3 regions of the Thermobacillus sp. genome follow, and region 1 is predicted to be linked to each of the others. Evidence: riboswitches for the same ligand, from Rfam matches in the RefSeq annotation. Region 1 holds a riboswitch; each other region holds the start of a gene.
What was found. Region 1 has a riboswitch for cyclic di-AMP ahead of C6W55_RS11230 (C40 family peptidase). Riboswitches for the same ligand answer to the same signal wherever they lie in the genome.
Positions count from the first base shown of each region.

Region 2: linked by a shared signal. The riboswitch ahead of C6W55_RS02130 (resuscitation-promoting factor) and the one ahead of C6W55_RS11230 (C40 family peptidase) in region 1 are both predicted to bind cyclic di-AMP.
Region 3: linked by a shared signal. The riboswitch ahead of C6W55_RS03320 (KamA family radical SAM protein) and the one ahead of C6W55_RS11230 (C40 family peptidase) in region 1 are both predicted to bind cyclic di-AMP.

Region 1 is NZ_QEWA01000040.1:34,381-44,324, reverse strand. It holds gene C6W55_RS11235 (DEAD/DEAH box helicase) at 1-3,194, opposite strand, end outside; gene C6W55_RS11230 (C40 family peptidase) at 3,366-3,893, opposite strand; cyclic di-AMP (ydaO/yuaA leader) riboswitch at 3,900-4,053, opposite strand; gene C6W55_RS11225 (hypothetical protein) at 4,281-5,105, opposite strand; gene C6W55_RS11220 (M1 family metallopeptidase) at 5,122-7,140, opposite strand; gene C6W55_RS11215 (YwhD family protein) at 7,252-7,761, shown strand; gene C6W55_RS11210 (MMPL family transporter) at 7,851-9,935, opposite strand.
Region 2 is NZ_QEWA01000023.1:6,718-16,661, forward strand. It holds gene C6W55_RS02100 (initiation-control protein YabA) at 1-117, shown strand, start outside; gene C6W55_RS02105 (tRNA1(Val) (adenine(37)-N6)-methyltransferase) at 294-1,097, shown strand; gene rsmI (16S rRNA (cytidine(1402)-2'-O)-methyltransferase) at 1,094-2,053, shown strand; gene C6W55_RS02115 (AbrB/MazE/SpoVT family DNA-binding domain-containing protein) at 2,223-2,477, opposite strand; gene C6W55_RS02120 (HD domain-containing protein) at 2,750-4,042, shown strand; gene C6W55_RS02125 (TatD family hydrolase) at 4,077-4,856, shown strand; cyclic di-AMP (ydaO/yuaA leader) riboswitch at 5,025-5,224, shown strand; gene C6W55_RS02130 (resuscitation-promoting factor) at 5,565-6,710, shown strand; gene rnmV (ribonuclease M5) at 6,918-7,481, shown strand; gene rsmA (16S rRNA (adenine(1518)-N(6)/adenine(1519)-N(6))-dimethyltransferase RsmA) at 7,478-8,380, shown strand; gene yabG (sporulation peptidase YabG) at 8,440-9,357, shown strand; gene veg (biofilm formation stimulator Veg) at 9,502-9,777, shown strand; gene C6W55_RS02155 (small, acid-soluble spore protein, alpha/beta type) at 9,859-9,944, shown strand, end outside.
Region 3 is NZ_QEWA01000026.1:48,982-58,925, forward strand. It holds gene C6W55_RS03295 (ABC transporter substrate-binding protein) at 1-718, opposite strand, end outside; gene C6W55_RS03300 (amylo-alpha-1,6-glucosidase) at 736-2,862, opposite strand; gene C6W55_RS03305 (LacI family DNA-binding transcriptional regulator) at 3,047-4,075, shown strand; partial or broken gene C6W55_RS18040 (hypothetical protein) at 4,317-4,379, shown strand; partial or broken gene C6W55_RS03310 (alanine dehydrogenase) at 4,399-5,073, shown strand; gene C6W55_RS03315 (VanW family protein) at 5,156-6,082, shown strand; cyclic di-AMP (ydaO/yuaA leader) riboswitch at 6,167-6,310, shown strand; gene C6W55_RS03320 (KamA family radical SAM protein) at 6,509-7,726, shown strand; gene C6W55_RS03325 (LacI family DNA-binding transcriptional regulator) at 7,938-8,963, opposite strand; gene C6W55_RS03330 (ABC transporter substrate-binding protein) at 9,255-9,944, shown strand, end outside.

The DNA.
Region 1 (9,944 bases):
AGCTGCGGATAGCGGCCGATCAGATCCGCCATCGTGAAGGAGAGCACCTGCTCCGTCCAGCGCCCGGCCACGAAGGCGATGGATGCGGGAGTCGCGGGAAACTCGCGGTACAGGTCGCGTTCGTCCGCGCAGATCCAGCGCACAATGCCGCCGAATTCCAGCGGCGCAATCCGGCCATCCCGTTCGAGCGCCCGGAGCCACTCCGCCGTCCGGCCGCCGGCCCAAGCGGCCAGCTCGTCGGCCGAGCTGTCGCCCCGCCGCTTGAGCAGCGCGTACAGCCCGTCCGGATCCGCGGGCGGACCGCCCGGCCCCGGTTCGGCGAGCCGCCGCCGCTCTTCCTCGATCGCTTCCGGCCGCACGGCGCGGCGCAGCGCTTCCTCGCCGAACAGTTCGCCCGCAAGCCGCTTGTTGATTTCGATGAGCTGCAACTGCAAATCGCCGCTGAGCTGGTCGCCTTCGTACAATTGCTTCATCGCGTAATCGGACACGAATGCCGACGCCAGCGGCGAAGGATGCGCGGTCTCGCGCATGACGATGCGGATGGTGCCGTCGGCGAGGGAGCGCAGCGCATCCAGAAGGTTCGGGAGGTCCAGCTCGTCGTGAAGCGTGCAGCGCATCGCTTCGTGCAGATAGGGGAACTGCTCGGCATACGGCAGCGCCTCCCGGAGCAGTTCTTCGCTGCGGATGCGTTTCTGCCACATCGGCGTGCGCCGGAAGCTGCGCTGCAAGAGCAGCGACGTCTCCGCAATGCGCCGGAACGAGACGGCGAAGAGGGGGGAGCCGGCAATGGCTTCCCTCAGCAGCCGCTCCACATTGTCAGGCGTCACTTGCCGCACGGCGTCAAGCCAGGCCGGTCCCCATTCCGGCAGCACAAGCTCGATTCCGCCGTCCCGGGCATGGGCGTACACCTGCTGCCGCATCGCTTGTTCCAGCACATGCCGGATCGCCAGCAGCCAGGTGCGGTTGACGCGCTTGCCCCAGTGGTTGTGCATGACGACGTGCCAGCGCCCCGTCACGTCGCGGTAATACTCGACGAGCAGCCGCTTGTCGGTCGGCACGCCGCCGTGCGCGTGCTGGGAGCGGACGAGCGCCGCAAGGCCGGATGCCGCCCCGCCGTCCAGATGGAAGCTGCGGGACAGCCAGTCGATGGTCTCCGCATCGGCGGCCGCCTGGCCGCCCGTCCCGGAACCATCATCCGGCCCGCCGAAGTCCGCCGCCTGACCCTCCGAAGGGTTGACGGCTTCACGCGCTGCCGCTCCATCGACATGTTCCGCCGTTTCGACAGCGCTCCCCGCCGCTCCACCGCCAGCCGTCAGCCGCCGTTCAAGTTCGGCCCACAGCCGGCCGACGGCCTGTCCCAGCTCGTAGGAACGCCCGGGGCCCTCGTTCCGCCAGAACGGGATTTCGCTGTACCGGTTGCCCGCTTCCACCGCATAGACCCGGTCCTGCCGGATGCTCTGGATACGCCACGAGCTGGTGCCCAGCTGGAAGACGTCGCCGACCCGGCTCTCCTCGATATACTCTTCGTCCAGCTCGCCGAGGCGGACGCGGGTCTCCGCATGGTGGACCGGGTAGCCGGAACTCTGCGGAATCGTGCCCGCGCCGGTCAGCGCGGCCATGGCGCTGCTTCCCCGCCGGGAGATGCGGCCGGTCAGGCTGTCGTATTCGATCAGCGGCCGCACGAACGGATATCGTCCGCCGAGCACGAGCAGCGCGGCGTGCAGCCGCTCCGGCGGGAACGACCGGAAGCTGTCGCTGCGGATGATGAGCCGATGCAGCTCGTTCACGGCGAGCGCGTCCGGCGATGCGGCCGCCATCGCGACGACGTGCTGCGACAGCACGTCAAGCGGATCCCGGGGCGGCTCGATCGGCTCGATGTCGCGCTCGATGATCCGCCGGGTAAGCACGGCGATCTCGGGCAGCTGTTCGCGGGTGCGCGCGACGATCGCCCCGCGGCTTACACCGCCGACGGCATGGCCCGCCCTGCCGAACCGCTGGATGCCGGCCGCCGCGGAGAGCGGCGAATCGAGCTGGATCACGAGGTCGACATGACCGACGTCGATGCCCAGCTCCAGCGACGAGGTGGCGACGATGACGCGCAGATCGCCCGATTTCAGCCGCTTCTCGATCTCCAGCCGGCGCTCGCGGCTGACGCTGCCGTGATGCGACATCGACATCTCGAACCCGGCATGGTCGTTCAGGTGAAGCGTCAGCCGTTCGGCCAGCCGCCGGCTGTTCACGAAGATGATGACGGATCGGGCGCCTTCCATCAGCTGCATCAGGCGCTCGACGATCGGCTTCCAGACGAGTTCAATCTTCCGGCTGCCCGGCGGCTGCCCGGGAAGCGTCACCGTCAGCTCGATCTTCCGCTCCATCCGGCTCTCCACGATCTTGACGGGCCGCGGCCGGTATCCGTACGGGTGCGCAAATTCTTCGGCCGCGCCCGCATCAGCCGGCGCGGCGGACCGGCCGCCGTCTCCCGGCACGGGCAGCGCCTCCCGGGGCTCTTCCCAGCCGGCGAGGAAGCGGGCGACGCGCGCAAGCGGCTTCTGCGTCGCCGACACGCCGATCCGCTGGATCCGCGCCGGGCAGAGGTCAGCGAGCCGTTCGAGCGTCAGCGACAGATGCGCGCCGCGCTTGTCCGCGGCCAGATCGTGGATCTCGTCGACGATCACTTTCTCCGTCGTCCGCAGCATCCGCCGGCCCTTCTCCGACAGAAGCAGGATATACAGCGACTCCGGCGTCGTCACGAGCACGTCCGGCGGCCGCCGCAGCATCGCGGCGCGCTGCGCCCCGGTCGTGTCGCCGGTGCGGACGGCCGCGCGCAGGCCGGGCCAGGGTTGTCCGGATTCCGCGGCCAGCCGGTCGATCGCCTCGGCGAATTCGGCAATGTGGTGATGAATGTCATTGTTCAGGGCTTTCAGCGGCGTGATATAGACGACTTTCACGCCGGAACCGGCGCCCGGCCCGGTCTTCGTCCGGATGCAATGATCGAGGCAGGGCAGGAGCGCCGCCAGCGTCTTCCCGGAACCGGTCGGCGCGGCAATCAGCGCGTGATGTCCCGTGCGGATGGCGTCCCAAGCCTCCCGCTGCACGGGAGTCGGTTCTCCGAAGGAACGGAAGAACCATTGCGCGAGAACCGGATGGAACCCCTCCAGCTCCGGCGGCAGCGGCTGCCCGCCGAAATCCGTCATGCCCTTCGCCTCCTTGCATCGTTGCAGGAAAAACATTCCGTATTCCCAGCATAACCAATCCGGCATTCGCACACAATCCGGCGTGTCCGGGCAAAACGCAAGAACCCGCCGGGCTCTCGGGGAGACCCTGCGGGTTCTGATGCTTGCCGGACCGTTCCGCCCGGTTTACGGTTAAGCTTCCGTACCTTCAGCCGCGCCTGCGGCTTTCTCTGCTTGCTCCTGCACAGCCGGCTGCTCGACGGCGATCTTCTCGTAGGCGCTGTCGCTCAGGATGCGGCGCGCGGTGACATACCGCTTCGCGTAATACTTGTCCGACAGCGCGGTAATAACGACGCCTTTCGACGTGGAGGCGTGGGCGAACTTGCCGTCGCCGACATAGATGCCGACGTGGGAGATGCCGTTGCCGCTCGTGTTGAAGAAGACGAGGTCGCCTTCGCGGAGATCCTCTTTCGCCACTTCCACGCCTTTCTTCGCCATGGAAGCGGAGTTGTGCGGCAGTTCGATGCCGAACTTCGCAAATACATAAGCGGTAAAACCGGAACAATCAAATCCTTTGGTCGTGGTGCCGCCGTACTTGTACGGAGTGCCGAGCAATTCATCGATTACTGCGTCCATCTTCGATCCGGCAGAGGCGCCAGCCGTCGTGAAAGCAAATACAATGGCAAGCAGCGCCGTGACGGATACCGCCAGTCGTTTCACGTATGCGAGAACTCCTTCCGATGCCTGCGAGGTTAGCTGTGGGGTTCGGTCGAAGGCTCCCTGGGACTCTTCCGGCGCATGCCGCCCGGCAGCGCAGAGTCCGTTCACCCGGATTGGTTCCCCCGCTTCCCGTTCGACGGGAATTCGGCATTTTTCACAACGGTCCTACGAATTCGCTTTCCGCTCGTGAAATCCTTCCAAATTAAAATGAGAATCCTCTCATAAAAACACGAAAATTCTCTCATAAAACACCAACCCCCCCACATAAAAAGGCGAATTTTTCTCATGAAAAGGTGAATGGAAAAAGAAAAAGCCGACATGTCCGGGCTAGTGTCCGGATATGTCGGCTTCGGTTTGCGGCGGGCCGCTGCGGGGCCGGACCGGCAGTCAAGCGGCCGGCTGCCGTTTCGATTGCCACGCTTCATATTGCGCGGCGAAGGTCCATACTTTGAACCAGGTGCGGAAAAATTGCTGGGCCTGGTGCAGAATGAGCGCGAACAGCCCGGCCCAGATCATCGACACGGCGGTGGAGACGAGACCGGTCGCGGCGCCGATCGCCCATACCGTGAGCGCCGCGGCGGCGGCCATCGGCAGGCTGCGGATCGTGACGGACAGCGACGGCAGCATCCCGTCACCCGCCGCCGCTCCGAACTGCATGCCGAGCGAGACCAGGCGGATGAGCAGGCACCACCCCAGCCAGGCGGCCGCGGCGGGCAGCACCGCCCACAGCAGGTCGCCCCATCCGGCGCTGTCGAAGAACGCGCGGCGCGCAAGCGGCAGCAGCCAGGCGAGCGGCGCGAGGATCAGGGCGAGTTCGGCGGCGTAGATGAGGGCGATGCGCTTCCAGGCGGCCCGGATGCCGGCGAAAAACGTGGTGCCGCGCTCCTTCGTCGCATGCTGCAGCGAGTGGAACAGTCCGGCGTTGATGAACGGCGTGAGCAGCATGCGGACGGCGAGCAGACCGGCCAGCGCCAGGCCGTAGGGAACGAGCAGATCGGTCTTCATGATCCGGAACTGCGCTTCGACAAGGAAGAGCTCCACGGCCCCCTTGGCGGCCAATGGATCCGGGTACCGCTTCAGGAGCGGGACCAGCACGCCGTCGATCGCCCGGTAGAGGAAGAATCCCCACAGAAACTGATAGACGAACAGGAGGACGATGATGCCGGCGTGCCGCACGGTGCGGTTCCATCCGTTGATCACATAGGTTTTCATGGCGGTCCTCCTCCCATTACCATCCGAACCGGGCGATGATCGTTTCCAGCAGCTTCGCGGCGCCGAGATTCCAGCGATTCCGTGTCGTCCGCGGCAGCTCGGCTTTCATGAAGTTGTTGTACAGCCGGTTGTCGAGCAGGTTCGTCCGGTTCGGGTCCGCCGCCGCCCAGACGACCGGATGCGGACGGGTGACCCGGATCTCGGTCCTGGCGCTGTCGCTGTCCCAGACATGCGTCGAGACCGACCCGTCGGCGAACTGCAGCAAGACGGCGATGGGGCCGGTATAGGCGCCGGTGCGGGACAGGGTGACGACCGATTCATATTGCCGCGATCCGTTCGATTCCGAAGGCGCAGTCCGGACCGATTCGATCGCCACGTCGGCCGCCTCTCCACCGTACACGAACGCGCCGAAGTAGTCGTCCCAGTCGGTGCCGGTCACTTTTTCGACGATGCGCTGGAAGTCGCGGGATGACGGGTGCTTGAACTTGTAGGTCTGGAAATACGTCCGCATGATGGCGCGCATTTTCCGTTCTCCCGCCCTCCGTTCGATGCCGAGCAGCACCAGTTTCGCCCGGAGATAGACGTTCTCGGCGTAATGCTCGTGGCTGCGGTATTTCCAGGAGAGCTGGTCCAGCGGCGCCGGATCGGTCAGGTATACCGCCTCGACCGGCAAGTTTGGCGAGATGCCGTAGATGGCGTCCATCACCTTGTCCTCGGCGTAGGAGGTGAACCCTTCGTCCAGCCAGGCTTCTTCGAACTCGTTCGTGGCGACCATGCCGTACCAGTATTGGTGGCCGACCTCGTGCACGACGGTCCGTTCCAGCTCGAAGCCCGGGTTTTCTTCCTCGGCGGACGCCGCGGTGATCAGCGTCGGATATTCCATGCCGCCCGCGCCGCCCGCGCCCTTCGGCGGCACGACGATGGACAGGGTGGAGTAGGGATAGGCGCCGTACCATTCCGCGTATTTCGCCAGGGACGATTTGGCGGCGTGCATGTAGCGCTCCCGCAGATGGGCGTGCAGCGGATCGAGGTACAGCTTGATCCGTACGCCGGGGATGCCTTTCGCGGAATACGATTCCTCGCTGTAAATGAAATCCGGCGAAGCCGCCCAGGCGAAATCGTGCACATCGTCGGCGTAGTAATGGTACGTTTTCATGCCGCTTTCGATCTTCGGCGTTTCCGCGAGGAATCCGGTGGCCGCCGTCTTGTAGTTCTCCGGCACGCGGATCTTGACGCTGAAGATGCCGAAGTCGCTGTAGAACTCGGAATTGCCGTGATACTGGTGCGCGTTCCAGCCTTCCTGTTTCCGGCCGCGCGTCCCCTTCGTCTCGTAGACGGCGATCTTCGGAAACCATTGGCCGGCCATGACGAAATCACCGGCATAGCCCATGCGGGCGAACACGCGCGGCAGCTTCACGTCGAACTGCATGCGCAGCGTCACGCTGCCGCCGGGCGGCACCGGCTGCGAAAGGCGCAGTCTCGCCAGCGTCCGGTCGTTCGGGTTGCCGTCGTCCGGGCTGACGTACTGCAGCCGGGGCAGCAGGTTCTCGCCGTCCTCGGCGATGATGGAGCGGAGCGTGATGCCGCCGACGCTCTCCGGCACCGCCCGGTCGTTCCGGAGCCGGCCGCCGGACTCGCGCATGAACGTGGTCTGCGGGCTCTCGAAGGCGTTCGGATACAGGTGAAAATAAAGTTCGGATACCGTTTTCGCGCCGGGGTTGGTCCATGTGACGGTCTGCTCGCCATGCAGCGTCTTCGCCTCGGCGTCCAGCCGGACGTCGATGTGATACTCGACGACGCGCCTCGCGAGCGCGGCCGGCTTCGGTCTCTGCACCGTCTCCGGAGCGGAAGCCGAAGGCGGCGCGGCCGCTGCCCCGGGAGCCGGCTTCGCAGTCTTGGGATCGCCGGATGAGATGGCCGACGCGTACGTATATTGGGAGAGCCAGGCGGTGCGGAACTCTTGTCCGAACAAAGCGAGCGCGAGCACGGCAGCCGCCGCGATCAGGGCGATTCGGGTGCGGGCGTTGAGCTGCATGGACCGATTACCTCCCGTTGACAAGCATCTACGGCATGTATATGTTGGCTACGGGCGGATTATTAGCTAAAATGATTGACAAACCCAGCAAGGAAGGCGGGGACATTTTTCGTGGAACAGCAAGACAGCGGTTCGCAGAAGAAGCGCACGCTGGCGTTCAATGTCGTCAGCACGCAGACGCATAAAGGATTCGGCGCGGGGAGCATCAATCTGAACGATGTGTCCTCCGTCATCATCGACGGCGGCGAAGCCTATATCGACATCGGCGCCATGCATGCGAAGAGCAGGGTGGAACGCGGCATCAAGTTCAGCCCGAACAAGGAAGATGTGCCGAACGGCCGGAAGGTGTGGGTCGTCTGGGTCGCGGTCGACCGGAGCGGTGAGGGAGCGTACTACGCGGGCGCGACCGCCTGCGAGATGCTGATCGATTCGGAAGCGCGGCGCGGGTGGAAGATTCTCGCCGACCACGTGAACCGGCTGGATTACGCGATCAAGCGCAGGTTCATGCTGGACGAATTGTCGGCGGAGGAGAAAAAGGCGCTGAAAGACCTGCTGATCCGCCACAACGCGGAATGGTGGGAGCGTTCGCCGGAGGAGCTCAAGCAGGCGCTGGATGTGTGACTGGCAGCGGTGTCGTTTCGGACAGGGTGCATTATTGCACGATATTGAAAGGAGGCCGACCGGGGCAACAGTTCCCGGTCGGCCTCTTCTTATTTGTCCTTCTCGAACAGCACGATCAGTGACGGCAGCAGGAATCCCCGGATGAGGAACGTGTCGAGCAGAATGCCCACGGCGGTAATGAAGCCGAAGACGGACAGCACCTGCACCGGCTGCGTCATCAGGACGGCGAATGTCGCCGCGAGAATGAGGCCGGCCGAGGAGATGACGCCGCCGGTCTTCGCAACGGCGATTTCCACCGCCTTCCGCACCGGATGGCGCCGCCGTTCCTCCTGGAACCGCGACACGAGGATGATGTTGTAGTCGATCCCGAGCGCCACCAGGAAGACGAAGGCGTACACCGGGATCCGCGTGCTGTACGTGTCGATGCCGAACAAGAGGTCGGTCAGGAACAGGCCGAGCCCGAGCGCGGACACGTACGAGATCAGGATCGTCGCCATCATGTAGAGCGGCATCTTCACCGAGCGCGTCAGGTAGATGAGCAGCGCCAGGATGAGCGCCGTCTCGAGGATGACGATGCGGACGATATCGGAGCGGTTCACGGCGCGGTCGTCGATGCTGGAGGCCGTCTCTCCGGCGAAATACGCGCTGCCTTCGATGCCGCTCTCCGCCAGCAGATGGTCGGCGTCCGCGATCAGGGTTTCGAGCGCGTCCATCGTCTCTTCCGCGTACGGGTTCTCGCCGTACGTCAGGCTGAACTGCGCGATGCGGCCCTCCTCCGCGGCGCCGTTCTCGCGCACCTGGCTGACGAGCGGCTGCGCTTCGAGGGAGGCGGCGAACCGCTCCTTCTGTTCGTCGGTGAGCGGCTGCTCCGCTTCGACGATGACGGTCGTCTCCGCCACGAGCCCGCTTTCGAATTTATCCGCCACGATCTCATACCCCGCGCGGGAAGGCATGTCCGACGGGAACGACTTCATCAGATCGTATTCGTAGCGGATGTTCAGCACGCCCAGCGCCGACGCGATCAGCAGGACGCCGGCGGCGATCGCGGTGGCGGCCGGCTTCTTCGCCGTCAGGCGTCCCGCACGGCTCCACAGCGAGGAATCCGAATGGTCCGGATCGCCGACCTTCGGAATGAGCGGCCAGAACGATTTGCGGCCGAACAGCGTGAACAGCGCCGGCACGAGCGTTACGGACGCGATCATAATGATCGCCATCGTCGTGCCGAAGATCGGCGCGAAATTGCGATAGTCGCCGTATTCGGCGAAGAACAGCATCAGCATTGCGGCGAGCACGGTGCCGCCCGCGAAGAATACCGGCACCCCGGTTCCCCGCATGGCGTGCTTCATCGCCTCGTACTTGTTCTCATGATGCTTGAGCTCGTCGCGATAGCGCGAGAACACGAACAGCGAGTAGTCGGTGACCGCCGCGAACAGCAGGATCGTCATGATCGACAGCGACTGGTTGCTCATGACAAGGCCCGCGGCGCCCATCAGGCCCAATGTCTGGTTCACCGCTTCATATACGAAGGCGGAGGCCAGCAGCGGGATAAGGGCGAGCAGCGGCGACCGGTAAATGACGACCAGCAGGACGAGAATGAGTCCCACGGTGGACAGGATCAAGACGACATCGGCGCGCGAGAACAGATTGAGGCTGTCCACCGCAATGCCCGCGGGGCCGGTGACGTAAAATTCCATGCCGGCAGCCGGCTCGGCCAGACTTTCCAGATGTTCCAGCGCGGTGCGCAGTTCCTTCGTCTCCATCGAGGATTCGAAAATGATCGGAACGATGACGGTGCTGCCGTCCTCCGACCGGAAGGATTGCACGGCCTGCGGCGGGAGCGACGGGAGCGGAACGATCGACTTCAGACCTTCCGTCTCCGGCGCCTGCTCGAAGAACGGCTTCAGCGCCTCCAGGTCGGCTTCGCCTTCTTTCGCATGGAACACCAGAATGGCGGGCAGCCCGTCGGACGATTCGAAGTATTGGTCCAGCTTGTTCTGAGCGATGACGGATTGCGCGTCTTCCGGGAGCGAGTCGATGCTCGTCACCTCGTATTCCTTGGCGCTCGGCGCCAGCCCGCCGAGCAGCAGCGTGACGGCAAGCCACACGCCGAGCGTAATCCGCATCCCCCTCTTCGTGGACACGAAGTCCGTTATGCGAAGCAGCAACGATTTCATGTACGGGTC
Region 2 (9,944 bases), on a different contig from region 1:
GGCTACGATAATCTTGCCCGTCTATATAATGAAGGATTTCACATCTGCAATGTCTATTACGGTCACCTCCGCACGGAGGGCGACTGTTTGTTCTGCCTGGCTTTTCTTCATAAATAATGGATACCCTGACGGCTGCTTGCCGGCGGCGCAATCTTGAGCGCTGCGGCGGGCAGCCATATTTTGTTTCGCCGGACCGGTCCCTGTACATTTGCAAGAAACGGGTTTGTTCATTAAGCTTATGGTAAGAACGTTATTTTCCACCGGATGGAAAGGCAAGGAGTCGACTTCCCGACATGAACAGGCCTGACGCGCAGCCGATGCTCGAGCCCGGCGAAAGGCTCGACCATCTGCTGACGCAAGACTTGAAAATCATCCAAAGCCCGGAAGTGTTCAGCTTCTCGCTGGACGCGGTGCTGCTCGCCCGTTACGCCGGTGTGCCGGCCAGAGGCCGCGTGCTGGACCTGTGCACGGGCAACGGCGTCGTGCCGCTGCTTCTGACGACGCGGACGGCCGCGTCGATCGACGGCGTCGAGATTCAGCCGAAGCTGGCGGACATGGCGTGGCGCAGCGTGGCGCTCAACGGCCTTGAGGACCGGATCACGATCATCGAGGCCGATCTGCGCGAATGGTCGAAGCGCGCCGACGTGCGCGGCGCCTACGATGCGGTCACGATCAACCCGCCGTACCTGCCGCGCGGATCCGGGGAGTACAAGGAGAACATCCACAAAGCGATGGCGCGGCATGAAATCGGGTGCACGCTGGACGACGCCGCGGCGGCGTGCGCGGCGGCGGTGAAGAGCGGCGGCCGCGTCACCATGGTGCATCGTCCGTCCCGGCTGGCGGACATCATCGAGACGCTGCGCCGTCACCGGCTCGAACCGAAGCGGATGCGGCTGGTTCACCCGAAGCGGGAGGCGGAAGCGAACATCGTGCTGATCGAGTCGCTGAAGGACGGCAGGCCGGAGCTTCGGCTTGAACCGCCGCTCATCGTCTACGAGCCGGACGGGCGATATACGGACGAGTTGCTGCATATATTTTATGGAAGAAAAACGGAGCTGGCGGGCGTATCCGCCGCGGCGGAGGAGGAGCGGACGTGAGCGGAAAGCCGGACGGCAGGCCGGATGACCGGCAGCTTAAGCGGCAAGCCGCGCAGGTCCAGCGGAGCTTCGCCGAACGGGAGAGGCCCGGCACGCTCTATCTCGTGGCGACGCCGATCGGCAACCTGGAAGACATGACGATGCGCGCCATCCGCACGCTTAAAGAGTGCGATCTGATCGCGGCCGAAGATACGCGCCAGACCCGCAAGCTGCTGACGCATTTCGACATTCGCAACCGTCTCGTCAGCTACCATGAACATAACCGGGAAGCGAGCGGTCCGGAACTGCTCAGGCTGCTGGAAGAGGGCCTCAGCATCGCGCTGGTCAGCGATGCGGGCACGCCCGCCGTCTCCGATCCGGGCGCCGAACTGGCGGCTGAAGCGGCGGCTCGCGGCATCCCGGTCGTGCCGATTCCCGGTGCGAACGCGGCGGTGTCCGCGCTCATCATCTCCGGGCTTCCGACGCACCGGTTTCTGTTCGCCGGATTCCCGCCCCGCGACCGCAAGGGGTTGCAGCAATTTCTGGACAGCCTGGAAGCGGAGCCGGGTACGCTCATTCTGTACGAATCGCCGCATCGCGTGCAGAAGACGCTCGCTGTGCTGGCCGAGCGGTGGGGAAGCCGCCGCATGGCGCTCGTGCGCGAACTGACGAAGCGCCACGAGGAAGCGGTGCGGGGCACGGTCGAAGGCGTGCGGGATTACGCCGCGGCGCATCCGCCGGCGGGCGAATGTTGCCTCGTCATCGAAGGGGCTGAGGCCGGCGAGGCGGCGGAGAGACAAGCCGGCGATTGGTGGGCGCAGATGACGCCCGCCGAACATGTCGCCCATTACGAGCGGCAGGGCATGGCGCGCAAGGAGGCAATGAAGCGGGCAGCGGCCGACCGCGGGCTGAAGAAGCGCGACATCTACGCGGCGCTCCTTGCCGAAGCGGACGGATCCGCAGAGGACAAGCCTTGAGGGCAAAAAAAAACCTTCCCGGCCGACAGTCCGGCGCGGGAAGGCAGCAAGGAGTATAAAAAAGGTTAGAATTATCGAGGTCGTTTCTGTTCTATTATAACCTATTTTTCGTAAAAGTGACACTTTTTTTTCACGAGTCTTTCACTGTGCCGTCCGCGGCCGGACGCCATCAGGAATTGGCGGGCACGGGCAGCTCGGAGATGCACTCGTGGCAGACGATCTTGCCCTTGAAGTACGTGACATTCTCGGCATTGCCGCAGAAAATGCAGGCGGGTTCATATTTCTTCAACATGATGCGTTCCCCGTCGACATAGATTTCAAGGGCGTCTTTCTCTCCGATGCCGAGGGTGCGGCGCAGTTCGATCGGAATAACGACACGGCCCAGTTCATCGACCTTGCGTACAATGCCTGTCGATTTCATCATAACGATTCTGCTCCTCTCAAGCGATTCAACATTATTCGACATAGTTCAACTTTTTCTGCTAATTATAGTACCAACCATTCCCATAATAGTCAACAGAAAATAACAGGAAATTCACGCCTCCATTTCATAGAAACAGCCAGCAAAATCGATGAAAATCCGGTTCAGGGGACGATATGGGGCGTTCTTCGGACATCAAGAAACGATTCGACACAGATCGACATTTTCGACAATTTTGTGAAGGATCTGTCGAATTTCGAAAGGGGTGACTGCGCGTGCACCACGAATTGCCCGAAGAGAAAGTGTTCAAAGATCCTGTTCACAAATCCATCTATGTCAAAGACCGGATTATCTGGAACCTCATCAACACGAAGGAATTTCAGCGGCTCCGCCGGATCCGCCAGCTCGGCACGTCCTACCTGACGTTCCACGGCGCCGAGCACAGCCGGTTCTCCCACTCCCTCGGCGTCTACGAAATTACGCGCCGGATCATCTCCCAGTTCGAGCGGCTCGGCGATTCGGACTGGCCGAAGGAAGAGCGGCTGACCGCGCTGTGCGCCTCCCTGCTGCATGATGTCGGGCACGGGCCGTTCTCGCATTCGATCGAGGCCGTGTTCGACACGCATCACGAGGAATGGACCTGCCGCCTTCTGCTCGAAGACACGGAATTGAACCGTGTGCTGCGCGATGTCTCCGACGATTTTCCGGAGCGGATCGTTTCGGTCATTCGCAAGACGCACGAGAAACCGATCGTCGTCAGCCTGGTCACCAGCCAGCTCGATGCCGACCGGATGGATTTTCTGCTGCGAGACGCGTACTATACCGGAACGCATTACGGCACGTTCGACATCGACAGGATTCTGCGCGTCATGCGTCCCCACAAGGGCCGGATTGTCGTCAAAGAGAGCGGGATGCATGCGGTCGAAGACTACCTGATGTCGCGGTACCAGATGTACTGGCAAGTTTATTTCCATCCCGTGACGCGCAGTTCGGAAATCGTGCTGCGGCAAATTTTCCGCCGGGCGAAGGAACTGTACCGCGGCGGCTGGCGCTTCGATTCCCTGCTCGAGCCGCTCAAACGGCTGTTCGACGGCGAAATGACCGCAGACGACTATTTCCGGCTGGACGAGCCTCTGGTCCAGACGCAGTTCATGATGTGGACGGACGAGAAGGACCCGCTGCTTGCGGACCTGTGCCGGCGGTTCCTCCACCGCAGACTGTATAAATATACAACGATGGACGAGCCGGACGAAGCGCTCCTGGACCGTGCGCGGCAGGCGCTTCTTGATGTCGGGCTGAATCCGTCCTATCATCTCGAAATTGATTACCCCTACGATCTACCGTATCATATATACCGTCCGGGCGGCGACAGCGGTCCCGGAGCGCAGCCGATACTGCTGCTCGGCGAACACGACGAGCTGACCGATATCGCGGATCGCTCCGAGATCGTCCGGTCGATCGCCGGCATACACAGGGGCAGACACCATCTTTATTACCCGGAAGACATGCTGCTGAAACACCGGGACCGATTGCCGTCCGACATCAGGCGGCTCATTGGCATGGCGTGAAGGCGGCCCGGGCATCCCGGAAGGAGATTTGGACATGTTGATCGATTCGCATGCGCATCTGGATTCCCATCGGTTCGACAACGATCGGGAAGATGTGATCCGGCGCGCCAGGGAAGCCGGCGTCGAACTGATCGTCAACATCGGCTTCAACCGCGAGACGATTCCGACGACGCTCGAGCTGACGGAGCGTCATTCGTTCATCTACGCGGCCATCGGCTGGCACCCGGTCGACAGCATCGACATGCGCGAGGGCGACCTGGAATGGATTGAATCGCTTGCGGCGCGCGAGAAGGTCGTTGCGATCGGCGAGATCGGCCTCGACTATCACTGGGACACATCGCCGAAGGAAGTGCAGCATCAGGTGTTCCGCGAGCAGATCCGGCTCGCGCGGCGGCTCGGCCTGCCGATCGTCATCCATAACCGGGACGCGCACGAAGATGTCGTGCGCCTGCTCAGGGAAGAGCGGGCCGAGGAAATCGGCGGCGTCATGCACTGCTTCTCGGGCAGCTGGGAGATCGCGAAGATGTGCCTGGACATGAACTTCTACATCTCGTTCGGCGGCCCCGTTACGTTCAAGAATGCGCGGGTGCCGAAAGAGGTGCTGGCCAAGGTGCCGCTTGACCGGCTCATGATCGAAACGGACTGCCCGTATTTGTCTCCGGAACCTTATCGTGGAAAACGAAACGAGCCCGCTTACGTGTCCCACGTCGCGGAGGCGGCCGCCCAAATTAAGGGAATAGACTTACAGGAACTGGTAAAAATAACCGGACAGAATACTCTGAATTGTTTCCGAATTCGAGATAAGTCGGTCTAAACCGTTGAAACAATGATTTTGCTCACAAAAAAAGTGGCATTACCCGCGAGAAAATCTCCGAAAATGCACTTTAAACCGAAAATAACGCGAAAATCGCATTTTGAACGTCCTTTACAACGCGCAACTCCAGGGGGTATGATGTCTCACAGAACTTTGCTGAAAGTTGAACATTTCCAGACGCTGAATCTCCCGGAGGACGGGAGAGCGGGGGAACCAGTCAGCGGCAATCGGACAACACAGGTTGCCGGCTCCGCTGAAACCTATTGGGGTGAATTGACCGGACGCGCGATTTGAAGCGGCGAAAGGTCATAGGGCGGCTCTCGGCCCGAACCCGTCAGCTAACTCCGCAGGCGCATTTGAGAGTGATCGTCTCGTGCTTTGACAGTCCGAAGTATTATTTATCCTCTTCGAAGCCACGATGGGATCCTCTGTCGGCGGCTTTATTTTTTGAATATTGCGGCAACCGGCGACATAGGTTTCTCCAGGAAGACGGACAGACGACGGGGCGTGATTCTGGAACGACAGCACGGATCCAAGCAAAACGGCTGGCGCCGTCCTCATTTGGAGGTGCGTCCGTTTTGCGGTGAAAGATAAGCCGATTATAAGCGTGCAGCTTATAAATGCTTATCTTTTGAAAACCAAAACGTTCGCGTCAATCGTATCATGCATCATCCTAAGGCGGCGAGCAATGTAAGGAGGACCGAAGACATGGGGAAGTTCCTTCCGGAATCCCATGGATCACGATCATCCGGCATGAACTTCGCAATGCGTTGGAAGCATGAGAACGTACGTCTGGTTCTTCTGAGCGCAATTCTTTCAATCGCCATGACTTTCATGCTGCTGGTGCTGCTCTACGGCACGGCCGACAAACAGGTGTCGGTCGTCGTGGACGGCGAGGAACGAATCGTCACGACGAAACAATGGGTTCTGGAAAAGCTGCTTGACGAGCTCGACATCGAAGTCGGGCCGAACGATGAGGTGTCGAAGCCGCTCAACGCGGCGATCCGGGACGGCGACCGGATTGTCATCAACCAGGCGGTGCCGGTCACGGTCGTCGCCGACGGCAAGGCGGTGGAGGTCTGGCCGACCCGCCATACGGTTCAGGCGGCCCTCAGCGAAGCGGGTATCGACCTGCGCGACGACGACAAGGTGTATCCATCGCCGGGCGCGCCACTCGAGCCGGACATGACGATTGAAGTGGTGCGCGTCGACAAGCACGTGGTACAAACCGAAGAGGTCGTTCCGTATGAGGTCGTCAAGAAGGACGACCCGAATCTGGAAAAAGGCAAAGAAAAGGTCATTCAACCCGGCAAGGAAGGCGTCATCATCAATCTTGTCGAGAAAACGTTCGAAAACGGCGTGTACGTAAATTCGCGGCTGCTGACGAAGACGGTGTCGGCGGAGAAGCAGGATCAGATCGTCGCCGTCGGCACGAAGAAGCCGGAGCCGAAAGCGGCCGTGCTGTCCGCCGAATCGGAGACGGCAACGAAGGTCACGCGCGAAGGCGTGACGTTCAAGGCGAAGAAAGTGCTCAAGAACGTGACGCTGACGGCGTATTCCGCCGGCTTCGAGTCGACGGGCAAGACCGAGGATCATCCCCAATACGGCATTACGGCTTCCGGCACGAAAGTGCAGGAAGGCCGGACGATCGCCGTCGACCCGGACGTCATTCCGCTCGGCTGGTGGGTGTACATCGAAGGCATCGGATTCCGGCGTGCGGAAGACAAGGGCAGCGCGGTCAAAGGGAAGAAGATCGACATTTACTACGACAGCGAAACGAAGGCGGAGCGCTTCGGCAAGAAGAAGGGCTACACCGTCTACGTGATCGGGCCGAACAAGCCGACGGCAAGCTGAGGCTGCGGCTGCCGCCGGCGTGCCCGTGATTCATCCTATGATTCATCACCGCAATTATGCTTGAGCGGCTGGAAACCTCTGTGCGGCATCCCCGCGGATGCCGCGCCGGGGTTTTCTTGTCGTTGCGGAGGCGCATAGCGGGGCGAAGCTGCGGCCATCATCATGAAGAGGACGAGCCGTTTACCGGGCTTGGGAAAGGAATGCGACATGATCCAGGAAATTATCGTCGTCGAAGGCAAGGACGACACCGCCGCCGTGAAGCGCGCGGTTGAGGCGGACACGATCGAGACGGGCGGCTCGGCAATCGGCGAGGAAGTGCTTCGCCGGATTGAACTGGCCGCAGCGCGCCGCGGCGTCATCATCTTCACCGACCCCGATCATGCGGGCGAACGGATCCGGCGGATCGTGGCGGACCGCGTGCCGGGCTGCAAGCATGCGTTCCTGCCGCAGGAGCAGGCGGAGCGGGGCGGCAAGTTCGGCGTCGAGCACGCGACGCCGGAAGCGATCCGGCAGGCGCTTGCCGCCGTTCGGACCGAGCGGCCGGCGGAAGAAGCCGGAGCGGATGTTGTCGAGTGGGATGACCTGATGGAGGCGGGGCTCATCGTCCACCCGGAAGCGGCTCAGCGGCGCCGGGAGCTCGGCAGACGGCTCGGCATCGGCTATGCGAACGGCAAGCAGTTTTTCCGCCGCTGCCGGATGCTCCGCATCACGAAGCGGGAGCTGGCCGAAGCGCTTGCCGCCATGGACGGCGGAGAGGGGGAAGCAGGATGATGACGGACGGCATGCGAATGAGCCGGCCCGCGGGAGACATCGGCACGCCGAAGCGGACGCGCGAAATCATCGCGCGATACGGCTTCACGTTCCGCAAGGCACTCGGGCAAAATTTTCTCGTCGACGCGAATGTGCTGCGCAAAATCGTGGATGCGGCCGAGCTTGGACCGTCGAAGGGCGCGCTTGAGATCGGTCCGGGCATCGGGGCGCTGACCGAGCAGCTCGCCATGGCCGCGGGCAAGGTGGCGGCGATCGAGCTGGACCGGCGGCTCATCCCGATTCTGGAGGAACTGTTCGCGCCTTGCGCCAACGTGGAGATCGTGCACGGCGACGCACTGAAGCTCGATCTGAAGCAGCTGATTGCCGAACGGTTCGCCGGTCTGGAACGCGTCAGCGTCGTCGCCAATCTGCCGTACTACGTAACGACGCCGATCCTCATGAAACTGCTGGAGGACCGGCTGCCGCTTGAACATATTGTCGTGATGGTGCAGAAGGAAGTGGCCGAACGCATGACGGCGCCGCCCGGAGGCAAGGAATACGGCAGCCTCAGCGTCGCGGTCCGCTATTTCGCGGAGCCGGAGGTCGTGTGCACCGTGCCGCGCACCGTCTTCGTGCCGCCGCCGAACGTCGACTCGGCCGTCGTGCGCCTCACCTTGCGCGCCCGGCCGCCCGTGGACGTCACGGACGAAGCGATGTTCTTCCGCGTCGTGCACGCGGCGTTCGCCCAGCGCCGGAAGACGCTGGCGAACAACCTGACCGCGCTGCTCGGCAAGGAGCGGCGCCAGGAAGCTGCCGCGCTGCCGGCGTCCTGCGGCATCGACCCCGGCCGGCGGGGCGAGACGCTGTCGCTCGAAGAATTCGCGGCGCTTGCCAACAAGCTGGCCGAACATCCGGCATAACTGGCTGAACACCAGACGGGCCGCCCTTCCATAGGATAGACGGAAGAGGTGATCAGCCCATGAAGCAAGGGGATTACGTCGTGCGAAAATCGTACGGCGGCGACATCCTGTTCCGCATTGAAGCCATCGTCCGGCAGACGGCCATTCTGAAGGGTGTCGACTACCGGCTGCTGGCCGACGCTCCGCTCTCCGATCTTGTCGTCGTCCGGCAGCCCGAAACGAGCAGCGCCGCCGTGGCGGCGAAAATCAAAGAGCACGAATCGCTGCGGCGCTTCCGGCGCCAGGAGGGGGAGGCGGAAAGCTTCCGCTCCGACACGGAGTCCGTGGACGATGCGGAAGCATACCGCCAGGAGACCGCGAACCCGCCGGGCGGGTATTTCGAGATGCCCGGCCGTGTCCTGCATCTCGACGGGGACGGCGCATATCTGCGCAAAAGCATGGCGCTGTACGCCCAGATGAATGTGCCCGCCGACTGCATCCACTGCCACGAATCGGTCATGCCGGAGGTGATCGGCCGGCTTCTGCCGCAGGTGCGGCCCGACATCGTCGTGATCACGGGACACGACGGCGTCCTCAAGAACCGGCCCTACGCCAGTCTCCGCCCGCTCAGCAGCTACAAGAACTCCGTCCATTTCGTGCAGGCCGTCCGCGCCGCCCGCGCCTATGAACCGAACAAGGACAACCTGATCATCGTCGCCGGCGCTTGCCAGTCGCACTTCGAAGCTTTGCTCATGGCCGGGGCCAACTTCGCCAGCTCGCCGCGGCGGGTGATGATCCACGCCCTCGACCCGGTCGTCGTGGCGATCAAGGCGAGCCGCACGCCGTTCCGCGAGCCGATCCATCTGACCGAAGCGATCCGCGGCACGATATGCGGAGCGGAAGGGATGGGCGGCGTCGAGACGTTCGGCAAGCGCCGGCTCGGAACGCCGCGTCCGGGGTGGAATGCGAAGAAGATCGTCCCGGCTTACGGTGCATAAAATCATGTCGGATTGCGGACATTCAAAAAAAAGGGATAATAGACTGTTGACAACCGATTTATGGTGTTGCTATAATATTTTCTTCATTTGACACTGCCGCTTCTTTTCATGTATAATGGACAAGGAAAGAGGTGGTAGTGGACGATGGCGAAGAATGCGCTGCTCGAAATCCGACGCAGTCTGGAAGCGCACGTCGGTTCCAGAGTCTGCCTGCGAGCCAACGGTGGACGCCGCAAGACGATCGAGCGGACCGGCGTGTTGGAAGAGACCTACCCTTCTGTTTTTATCGTGAAGCTTGACCAGGAACAACATGCTTTCAAACGCGTGTCTTACAGCTATGCCGATATTTTGACGGAGACCGTCGAGGTGACCGTCGTCAGCGACGAAGGACAGGTGCGGATCGCTTACATGCAGCATTGACGCACCGCCGCATGATCCGCCCGGACCGGGGCATACTATCCTTCATCACAACGCGGATTCGCGCGGAAGGAGGACCCCGTCATGGGCCGCAGAAGGCGAGGCGCGATGTCGCAGCAGCTCAAGGAAGAACTGGCGAAGGAACTCGGATTCTACGGTACCGTCGCCAA
Region 3 (9,944 bases), on a different contig from region 1:
TGCCTTCCGCGTCGACGACTTCGCCGCCGTACGCCTTGATCATGAACATTTGCCGCGCCAGCTCCGGCGCAACGCCCAGACCGTAGCGGCCGTCCTTCGTGAGCTGCTTCGAGTATTCGATGAGCTCTTCCCAGGTGGTCGGCGGACCGGACAGGCCGGCTTCTTCGAAATGTTTCTTGTTGTAGAAGAGCGCCAGCGTCGAGAAGTCTTTCGGGAAGCCGTAGTAGTTGCCGTCCGCTCCTTTGAACGCGTTGAGCAGCGGTTCTTCGAAATCGGTGATGTCGAACTCGTCCGTGACGTAACCGTTCAGCGGTTCAAGCACGTTCTGCTCCATCAGCGCTTCCGCTTCGACCGAGTCGAGGTAGAACACGTCGCCAGCCTGGCCGCCGATCAGCCGCGTCTTGATGACATCCATGTATTGCTCGGCGATGACTTCGTATTTCACCTTGATGTTCGGGTACTTCTTCATGAACTCGTCAAGCGTCTGCTGCAGCAGCTCTTCCTCTTCAGGCGAGGCCCCCCAGCCGTTGAGCGTGAGTTCCACTTGCTCCGCGGAATCCGAGCCGCCGGATCCTTCGGACGCGTTGCCGGAATTCGAACTGTTGTTTGTCGAATTGCTGCCGGTTGACGACGAGTCGTTCGATTTGCCGCCGCAGCCCGCGATGATCAGCATCAGGGACAGCATGACGGCCAGGATGGTGAATCCTTTTCTTTTCATACTGCAGAACCTCCCTATTAATTTTGAACATCTTGATGTATTGCATGAAGCACGCGCAGCTCGCAGCCGGTCGAATTGTGTTCGACCTCGACTTCCGGCACCGCGTTTCCTTCCCGCCGCGTGACCGTCAGCGACAGGGTTCCGGAGCCGACGCGAAGCTGGCGCACGCTCAGCCGATTCATGCCCTCCGGCAAGGCCGGCCTGAGTCGGATGATGCCATCCGGCACATCGGGATCGAGTCCCAGGAATACTTGCAGGAAGATCAGCGGCGTGCCCGCCGCCCACGCCTGCGGCGAGCAGGCGACCGGATACGGTACCGGGCGTCCGAGTGTATCCTCATAGCCGCAGAACAATTCCGGCAGCCGGGCGTATTCGAAATGTTCGGCTGCCCGCATGAGCCCCCGGGTTACCTTGAGCGCCTGCTCGATGAATCCCATGCGGCTCATGCCGATCAGGCACAGCGAGTTGTCGTGCGGCCATACGCTGCCGTTGTGATAGCTCATCGGGTTGTACCCGGTGGACTTCTCGCTCATCGTGCGGATGCCGTAGCCGCTGAACATGTCTTCCGCCGTGAGCCGGCGGGCGACGAGTTCCGCGCGGTTCTCGTCCGGCAGCCCTGTCATCAGCAGATGGCCCGGGTTCGACGTCACCGATTGCACCTGCCGTTTTTCCCGGTCAAGTGCGATCGCGTAGAAGGACTCATCCGCCATCCAGAACGACTGCTCGAACCGGCGCTTCATGTCCGCCGCGGCCCGTTCCAGCGCTTCCGCTTCGGCGTTGCGGCCCAGCTTGCGGAAAATCTCCGCCATCCCCGTCTTCGCAAGGTAAACGTAGCCCTGCACTTCCGCGAGGGCGATCGGCGTCTCGGCGAAATCGCCGGATGCGTGAACGATCGAGTCGCCGGAATCTTTCCATCCCTGGTTCGCGATGCCGCCCGATGAGACGGAGTGGTATTCGACGAAGCCGTCGCCGTCCAGATCGCCGCTTTGGTCGATCCATTCCAGCGCCCGTTCAAGCGCCGGCATCAGCTCGCGGATGGCGCCCAAGTCGCCGGTCCAGCGGTAATATTCGATGGCCAGAACGACGAACAGCGGCGTCGAATCCACCGAACCATAGTAGGGCGTGAACGGAATCTGATTCGTGTTCGCCAGCTCGCCGTAACGGATTTCATGCATAATTTTGCCCGGCGTTTCGTCCCGCCACGGATCAACCTTGCTCCCCTGATAGACCGCCATGGTCCGCAGCGTGCCGAGCGCGACTTCGGGGTTGGCCGGCAGCATCTGCAGCGCGGCGATCAGACTGTCGCGGCCGAACGGCACCGCGTACCACGGCAGGCCGGCGACAGGGAACGGCCCGTGGCCGAGATCCGTGAGCAGCATCCGCAGATCGCGCATGCCGCGGTGGTACAGCTTGTTGAAAATCTCCAGGTCGCTGTCGACCGATGTGGACCCCTGCTCCCAGCGGCGGTAAGACGCGTCCAGCAGCCGCAGCGCTTCCTCGCGCGGTTTCGCCTGCGGCGCCTTGTCCGCAATGACGGGCGTCACGGTCAGTTCGATCGTGCGAACCTCGCGGGGCTTCAGCTCGACCGCAAACGTTACCGTTCCGTCGGGCGACACCCGGTCGGCCGGGATGTTCCAGGCGATGCGGGTCTCCCGCGCGATGCCGTCGGCGCCGGCGTAGCGGATGGCGATACGGTCCGCATCGACGCTCTTGCCCGTCACGGAGCCGATCATTCCGGCCTTGATGCCGCGTACGGTGAACATGTCGGCGAAGTCCGCGTCAACGGTGATCGACGTCTCGAAACCGACCGTTTTCGGACCGTAGTTCGTATAAGCGATCGATTCGTACAAAACGCCGTCCTGGATGAAACGGTGCCGCATGATTTCCACCGTTTCCCGCCACAGCTTGACCTGACCTTCCTCTTCCATATGCGGATTCGTCAGCCTGAACACGGCCTGACAGTTCGTCTCGGCCGAGGACTCGAGGAGAATCGGCTTCACGCCGTTGATGCTCAGTTCAAGCCGGCTCAGAAACCGCGTATCCTGCGTGTACAATCCGCAGCCGTCTGTAGAGCCCGGCGGGATGTCGCCGCTCTCGTCCGTCAGGAAAAACAGGTCGTTCTCTTTAATTACGCGATGTTTCAACTTGAAATCCTCTCCAGACTCCCGCCAATTATCCGAAACGTTTCGGATACCTGTCATTATATTCTGTGACGTAAACGTTTGCAATAGGGGACAAACAAATATTTTCGGGCGGTTGAGAATCTATTGGAATTCCATTAAAATAGAGTTGAAAAGTACGAAACGTTTCGGAAGGGGACAAATTCTCGTGACGACGATCAAGGATGTCGCGCGCCAGGCCGGCGTCAGCGTGACGACGGTATCCCGTGCGCTCAACGGCCATGACGACGTCAATCCGGAGACGAGGCGGCGCATACAGGAAGTCGCGGATCAGCTCGGATACAGCCCCAACATCGCCGCGAGAACCCTTGTCTCGAAGCGGAGCCGCACGCTCGGACTGCTGCTCTCCGCCTTGACCCGCAACAGCGTGAAAGACAACATCGTGTTCGAGATGCTCTGCGGCATGAACGACCGCGCCGCCGAACTCGAATATGACCTGGTGCTGTTCAACACCACGCCGCAGAAGCAGCGCCAGAAATCCTACAAGGCGCTGTGCAAGGAGCGAGGAGTCGACGGCGTCATCATGATGGGCATGCGGCTGGATGATCCGTATCTGGAAGAAATGCTGCACGCCTCCATTCCCTGCGTGCTGATCGATATCCCGATTGAGCGGAAGAAGAACATCGGCTATGTGATGACCGACAACGTGCAGGGCGCGATGGAGGCGGTCACGCATCTGATCGAACGCGGCCACCGCCATATCGGCATGATCAACGGGCATGCCCAGGCGGCCGTCAGCATCCAGCGGCTCGACGGCTACAGGCAGGCGCTTGGGCGGCACGGCATCCCGTTCGCGGATCGGTACGTCGAAGACGGCGGGTTCAGCGAAGACGGCGGCAAAGATGCGGCTTACCGGCTGCTGACGTCGTGCCCGGAGTTGACGGCGATCTTCTGCGCGAGTGACCTGATGGCGCTCGGGGCGCTGCAGGCGATCCGCGCGCTGGGCAAGCGGGTGCCGGAGGACATCTCCATCATCGGCTTCGACAACATCGTCGCAGCGCAATATTGCACGCCCGCCCTGACGACGGTCAATCAGGACAAATACCAGATGGGCTACATTGCGGCCGCCACGCTGATCGACATGCTGGAAGGGCGGCAGGTGCCGCGCTACCGCAAGATGCCCGCCGAGCTCATCGTGCGCGCCAGCACGGGGCCGGCCCCGGTTCGACAAAACTGATGCAACAAAGGAAGCCTTCGCGCTCATGAAAGCGCGAAGGCTTCTTTCGTTCGTTCCGCAGCTTCGGTTCGATGCGCCGGCTGCATCCGCGCTTCATGACCGGCGCATGCCCGGGGCATGCTAGAGTTGGATGCCGCTGCATGCGGACAACACGGCGGACGTCCGAATATGCTGACAGTGAACGCGGAGCGTGATGCGGCCGCGGACAACGGGCTGTAAGGACGGGAAGGAGGCTCGGCGGATGCGGATCGGCGTGCCGAAGGAAGTCAAGAACAACGAAAACCGGGTGGCGCTTACGCCCGCGGGCGTCAGTGCCTTGACGCGGCGGCAAGGGCATCCTGCTCGGCGGCGTGCCGGGCGTGGCGCCCGCCGAAGTCGTCATCATCGGCGGCGGCATCGTCGGCACGAATGCGGCGAAGCGTGCGCTCGGCTCGGGGGCGCGCGTCACCATCCTGGACATTAACCCGCGCCGGCTTCGCGAGCTGGACGATCTGTTCGAGGGCCAGGTGACGACGATCATGTCGCATCCGGTCGAGCTGGAGCGGGCCGTCGAGCGGGCCGATCTGCTCATCGGAGCCGTGCTCATCCCCGGCGCGAAGGCGCCGAAGCTCGTCAGCGAGGCGATGGTGAAACGGATGCAGCCGGGGTCGGTCATCGTCGACGTGGCCGTCGATCAGGGCGGATCGATCGAGACGATCGACCGCGTGACGACGCACGACAATCCCACCTATGTAAAGCACGGGGTCGTGCATTACGCCGTCGCCAACATGCCGGGCGCGGTGCCGCGCACCTCGACGATGGCGCTTGAGAACGTCACGCTGCCCTACGCGATGAAGATCGCGGGTCCCGGCATCCGGCAGGCGGCCGCGTCCGACCCGGCGCTCGCCCGCGGCATAAACACCGCCTGCGGGGCCGTAACCAACGAAGCGGTCGCGAAGGCGGTCGGCTTGCCGTATGTGCCGGTCGAGACGCTGCTGAACGCCGGCGGCAGGGAATAATCCGCGCCATGCATGAAGGATACCGGCACGGGTCAGAATAAGCCGGAATGCCGGCATCCGGTCATGCAGGAGGTGTGTGCTGTTGAAATGGATGATGCTGGCCGGTCTGATCGCGCTCCTCTCGCCGGACTTGCCGGACGGGGCGGACGGCGCGCTGACGATCCGGCTTCCCGGCGAGACGATCCGGATCCATCGCGGCGAGTTCGCGCTGCCCGGCACCGGTTTTGTCGATCCCGCCAGGCTCGACCGGTTGGCTGACGGTCTGGCGGCGAAAGTGGACGTTCCGGCGCGCAACGCGAAATTCGCCGCGAACGGAACGATTCGGCCGGAGCAGCCGGGGCGCAAGCTGGACAGGGAAGCGTTCGAGTCGCAGTTCTACGCGTATTTCTACGGAAGCGGAGAGGCGGACATGGAGCCGCCCGCGCGGCAGGTGCCGGCGAAGGTCGACAGCGCATTGCTCGCCGGGCTGAACGAGAAAGTGATCGGCCGATACGTCACCTATTACAACCCGAGGAACCGGAACCGGTCCCACAACATCGAGCTGGCTTCCGCGGCGCTCGACAGCACGGTCGTCTTTCCCGGGGAGACGTTCTCCTTCAACCGGACGATTGGCAAGCGGACGGTGGAGCGGGGCTACCGGCAGGCGCCCGTCATCGTGCGCGGCGAATTGTCCGAAGGGGTGGGCGGCGGCATCTGCCAGGTGTCGTCGACGCTGTTCAACGCGGTGGACAACGCGGGACTCGAGATCGTTGAGCGGTATGCCCACAGCCGCCATGTCGCCTATGTGCCGCCCGGCCGGGACGCGACGGTGAGCTGGTACGGGCCGGATTTCGCTTTCCGCAACACGCTCAATCAGCCGGTGCTGATCCGGGCGTACGCCGCCCGCGGCACGATGCGCGTCGTCCTGTATTCGACCGAATCGGTCCGCCATCATCCGCGGAAAGTGCCGGGCATACAGCGCGGGCAAATCGAGGAGGTGCGCGACGCGCTGCACCCGGATGCGGGCTGACCGTCCCGTCCGCGGACGTGCGGATGCGCGTCTCTGTCCCGGGGCGGTCCGTTGTTTTTTGACAGATCGGGCCAAATCCGTTATCCTAAAAACACGCTTAATTCCCGGTGGCAATGTCCGGGAAGCGGGGGAACCAGTCAATTGGGGCGAATCGTCCGCCGGCCGGACGTAGGGGACCATCGACCCGAGCCCGTCAGCTAACCTCGTCAGCGGGAGATGGGTCTGAATTGAACGAAGCTTATGGCGTGCATGATCGGCATGTTATGCCACAGACCCCTCACGGGTCTTTTTTCTTTCTTCAGGCCTTATCCGCAATGATTTTTTTAAATTGGCTCGGCTGGTTTCTAATCCGGAGAGGAAGGAGGTTATATCAACATTGCCATTGTTACAAATCCCTGAAGAGGCAAACGAAAGGAGAGGCGTAAAATGGCGAAGGTGAGATACATTACCGACATTTCGAAAATCACGATGCTTCCCGAAGCGGAACGGGAGCAGCTCAAGCCGATCACGGAGAAATTCGTCTTCCGCGTGAACGATTATTATCTGAATCTGATTGATTGGAACGACCCGGACGATCCGATCCGCAAGCTGGTCATCCCGAATACGGGCGAGCTGAAGGAGTACGGGCGGTGGGACGCGTCGGACGAGGACACGAACTACGTCGTGCCCGGCTGCCAGCACAAATACAAGACGACGGCATTGCTGATCGTCTCCGAAGTGTGCGGCGCCTATTGCCGGTATTGCTTCCGGAAGCGGCTGTTCCGCAACGACGTGAAGGAAGCGGTGACCGACGTGTCGCCGGGTCTGGACTATATCGCGGCGCATCCCGAAATCAACAACGTGCTGCTGACGGGCGGCGACAGCCTCATGCTCGGCACACCGCGGCTCAGGGCCATCATCGAACGGCTGCGTTCGATACCGCACGTGAAGATCATCCGGCTCGGCTCGAAGCTGCCGGTCTTCAATCCGATGCGCATCTATGAAGATCCGGATCTGCTCGAACTGATCCGGGAACACTCGACGCCCGAGAAGCGCATCTATGTCATGGCGCATGTCAATCACCCGCGCGAGATTACGCCCGAGGCGAAGCGGGGGTTCGACGCGCTGCACCAGGCGGGCGCGATCGTCGTCAATCAGACGCCGATTCTGAAGGGAATCAACGACAACGCCGAGGTGCTCGCCGAACTGCTCGACAAGCTGTCCTGGGCGGGCGTGACGCCGTACTACTTCTTCGTCAACCGGCCGGTGGCGGGCAACAGCGACTTCGTGCTGCCGCTGGAACGGGTGTATCGGCTGGTGGAAGAAGCGAAAGCGCGAACATCCGGTCTGGGCAAAAGGGTGCGCCTGTCGATGAGCCATACGTCCGGCAAGATTGAAATTCTGGCCATCGAGAACGGGAAGGCGTACCTGAAATACCACCAGTCCCGCGACGGGGAATACGGCAAGTTCATGGTGCTCGACTGCCCCCCGGACGCGGCGTGGTTCGACGATCTGCCCGGCAGCGAGAAATATTGGAAGAAACCCGGGAAGAAGACCGACAAGGTCGTCTCCGTCAATGAGCTTCCGCCGGTCCCTGTGAAACGCGTCAAGCGGGGTCGGACGGCCGATGCCGTCCAGCGGGTCGAAGTGGCTGAACCGAGTTGAGCGCAGATGAAAACGGCCGATTCGGGACATGTGTTGAGCCGCTCCCGGTCAAGCAGACAGTGAAAATAGCAATCATGAAAAGTCTGGACTCCGCGAATTGCGGAGTCCATTTTCTTACTCCCCATAGAAAAAACTCCCCTCAAGCAGCCCCGATAATTGTTCTTTCAGGTGTCTGCCTTGAGGGGAGCATCCTTGATCGCAGCCGTCCGCGTCAGGTCTGTCCGACGTACGCCCCTGTCGATTCCCGCTTCACCAGCCGCGTCGGCAGCAGAATTTCGCGGTACGCGTCATCCGGCCGCTCAATGCGGCGCAACAATTGGGCGAACGCTTCCTTCGCAAACAAGTCGAGATCGATGTTCATCGTCGTGATCTTCGGGACGCCGATCTGCGAGAAATCGCTGTTGTCGAAACCGCAGACGGAGACGTCGTCCGGGATGGCGCACCCCATGTTCCGCAACACGGAGCAAGCGAAGAACGCGAAGCCGTCGTTCATGCAGAACCAGGCGCTCGGCTTCTCGCGGACGGCGCGAAGTGCTTCTTCGATCTTCCCGCCTTCCTCCGTGACATGGACCAGCATGTGCGCCTGGGGCGGCTCGATGCCGTACTCCCGCATGGCGAGCAGATAGCCTTCCCATCGTTCCTGGTAGCTCGGCGAGGCGTCGATGTTGCCGAGAATGCCGATGCTCCGGTGTCCCAGTTCAAGCAGATGCCGGACTGCCGTGTATGCGCCGAAACGGTTGTTGGTCAGGACGGCGTCGGCCTCGATCAGCGGATGATGATGGTCAATGAGCACGGTCGGAATGCCCTTGACGAGCACGTGGTTCACATAATCAGTGCTGATATGAGAGAGAATAAGCAGACCGTCCACGTCCTGATGCTCGATGAATGCCGGCAGCACCAGCTGATCGCGGGCTTCCGGCGTGATCGACTGGATCCGCAGGCTGATCCCGTGGCGCTGCGCCTCGCGCTCGATGGCGAGATAGATCTCGCCGAAGAAATTTTTCATCGAGAAAGCGAACTCGGACGCGATAAGTCCGATCGTCCGCACCTGCTTGTGCTTGTTTTCCGACGATTTCTTCGGTGTATAGCGATACCCCATCTCGAGGGCGGTCTGGATGATTTTTCTCCGGGTTTCTTCGCTGACGCCGTCCTTGCCGGAGAGCGCCTGCGACACCGAGTTTTTGGACAGATTGAGACGGTCTGCGATATCCTGCATGACAATTTTCTTTTTGGCCATCAAGACAAACCCTTTCAGCGGCAAACGGATGCCGAAGCAATTTCATTTTTGTAACGTTACAAAATCAATATACATTATCATGCAGTAAAAGTAAACGAAATTGCGAAAAAACAAGACTAAACCGAGCTTGAAATTCGATGATTCAGATTGTTGACAGTGTTGTCATCCTGACGCATAATGTGTTTGTAACGAGGATAATAACGTTACAAAATTAAACTTATAATTTTTGTAATGTTATTGTTGTCATCGTTCAAGTCATGTTTCCCAACATGGAGCTAGGGGGCAGTGTCAATGAAGAAGAGGTTATCCATGCTGGTGTCGGTTCTCCTGGTCATTGCGCTTGTGTTGTCCGCTTGCGGGGGAGGCAAGAACGACAACGGCGGGAACGGCGGAAACGCAGCGAACAACGGCTCGTCCGGCAACAATTCGGGCGGCGAACCGGCCCGGAAGGTGCAAATCCGGCTGGCGACGTGGGCGGGCGCCGATGAGGCGAAGGAACTGCAGGCCATCCTCGACGATCTGAACGCCAAGTCGACCACGTACGAAATCGTGCAGGATTCCAACCCGGCGGAATACGATACGCGCATGATCACGCAGCTGTCGGGCGACTCCGGCCCCGATCTGTTCTGGGTCAGCGCGCAGCGCGCCGCGCAATTCGCCGCGGGCGGCGTCATGCTCGACATCACCGACCGGCTTGCAAGCGCTTCGCATCCGGCGGCCGACACGAACGATTACTATGAAGCGTCTCTGGGGCCATTCACGCATGACGGCAAGATCTACGGTCTGCCCTGGCTGCAGCAGCCCGTCATGATGTATGTCAACAAGGCGCTGTTCGACGAAGCGGGGCTCGACTATCCGGATGAAAGCTGGACGTGGGATGATTTCATCCAGGCGGCCAAGAAGCTGACGAAGGATGCGAACGGCAAGCGTGCGGACGAAGAAGGCTTTGATGCGAACAACACGGTGCAATGGGGCTTTACG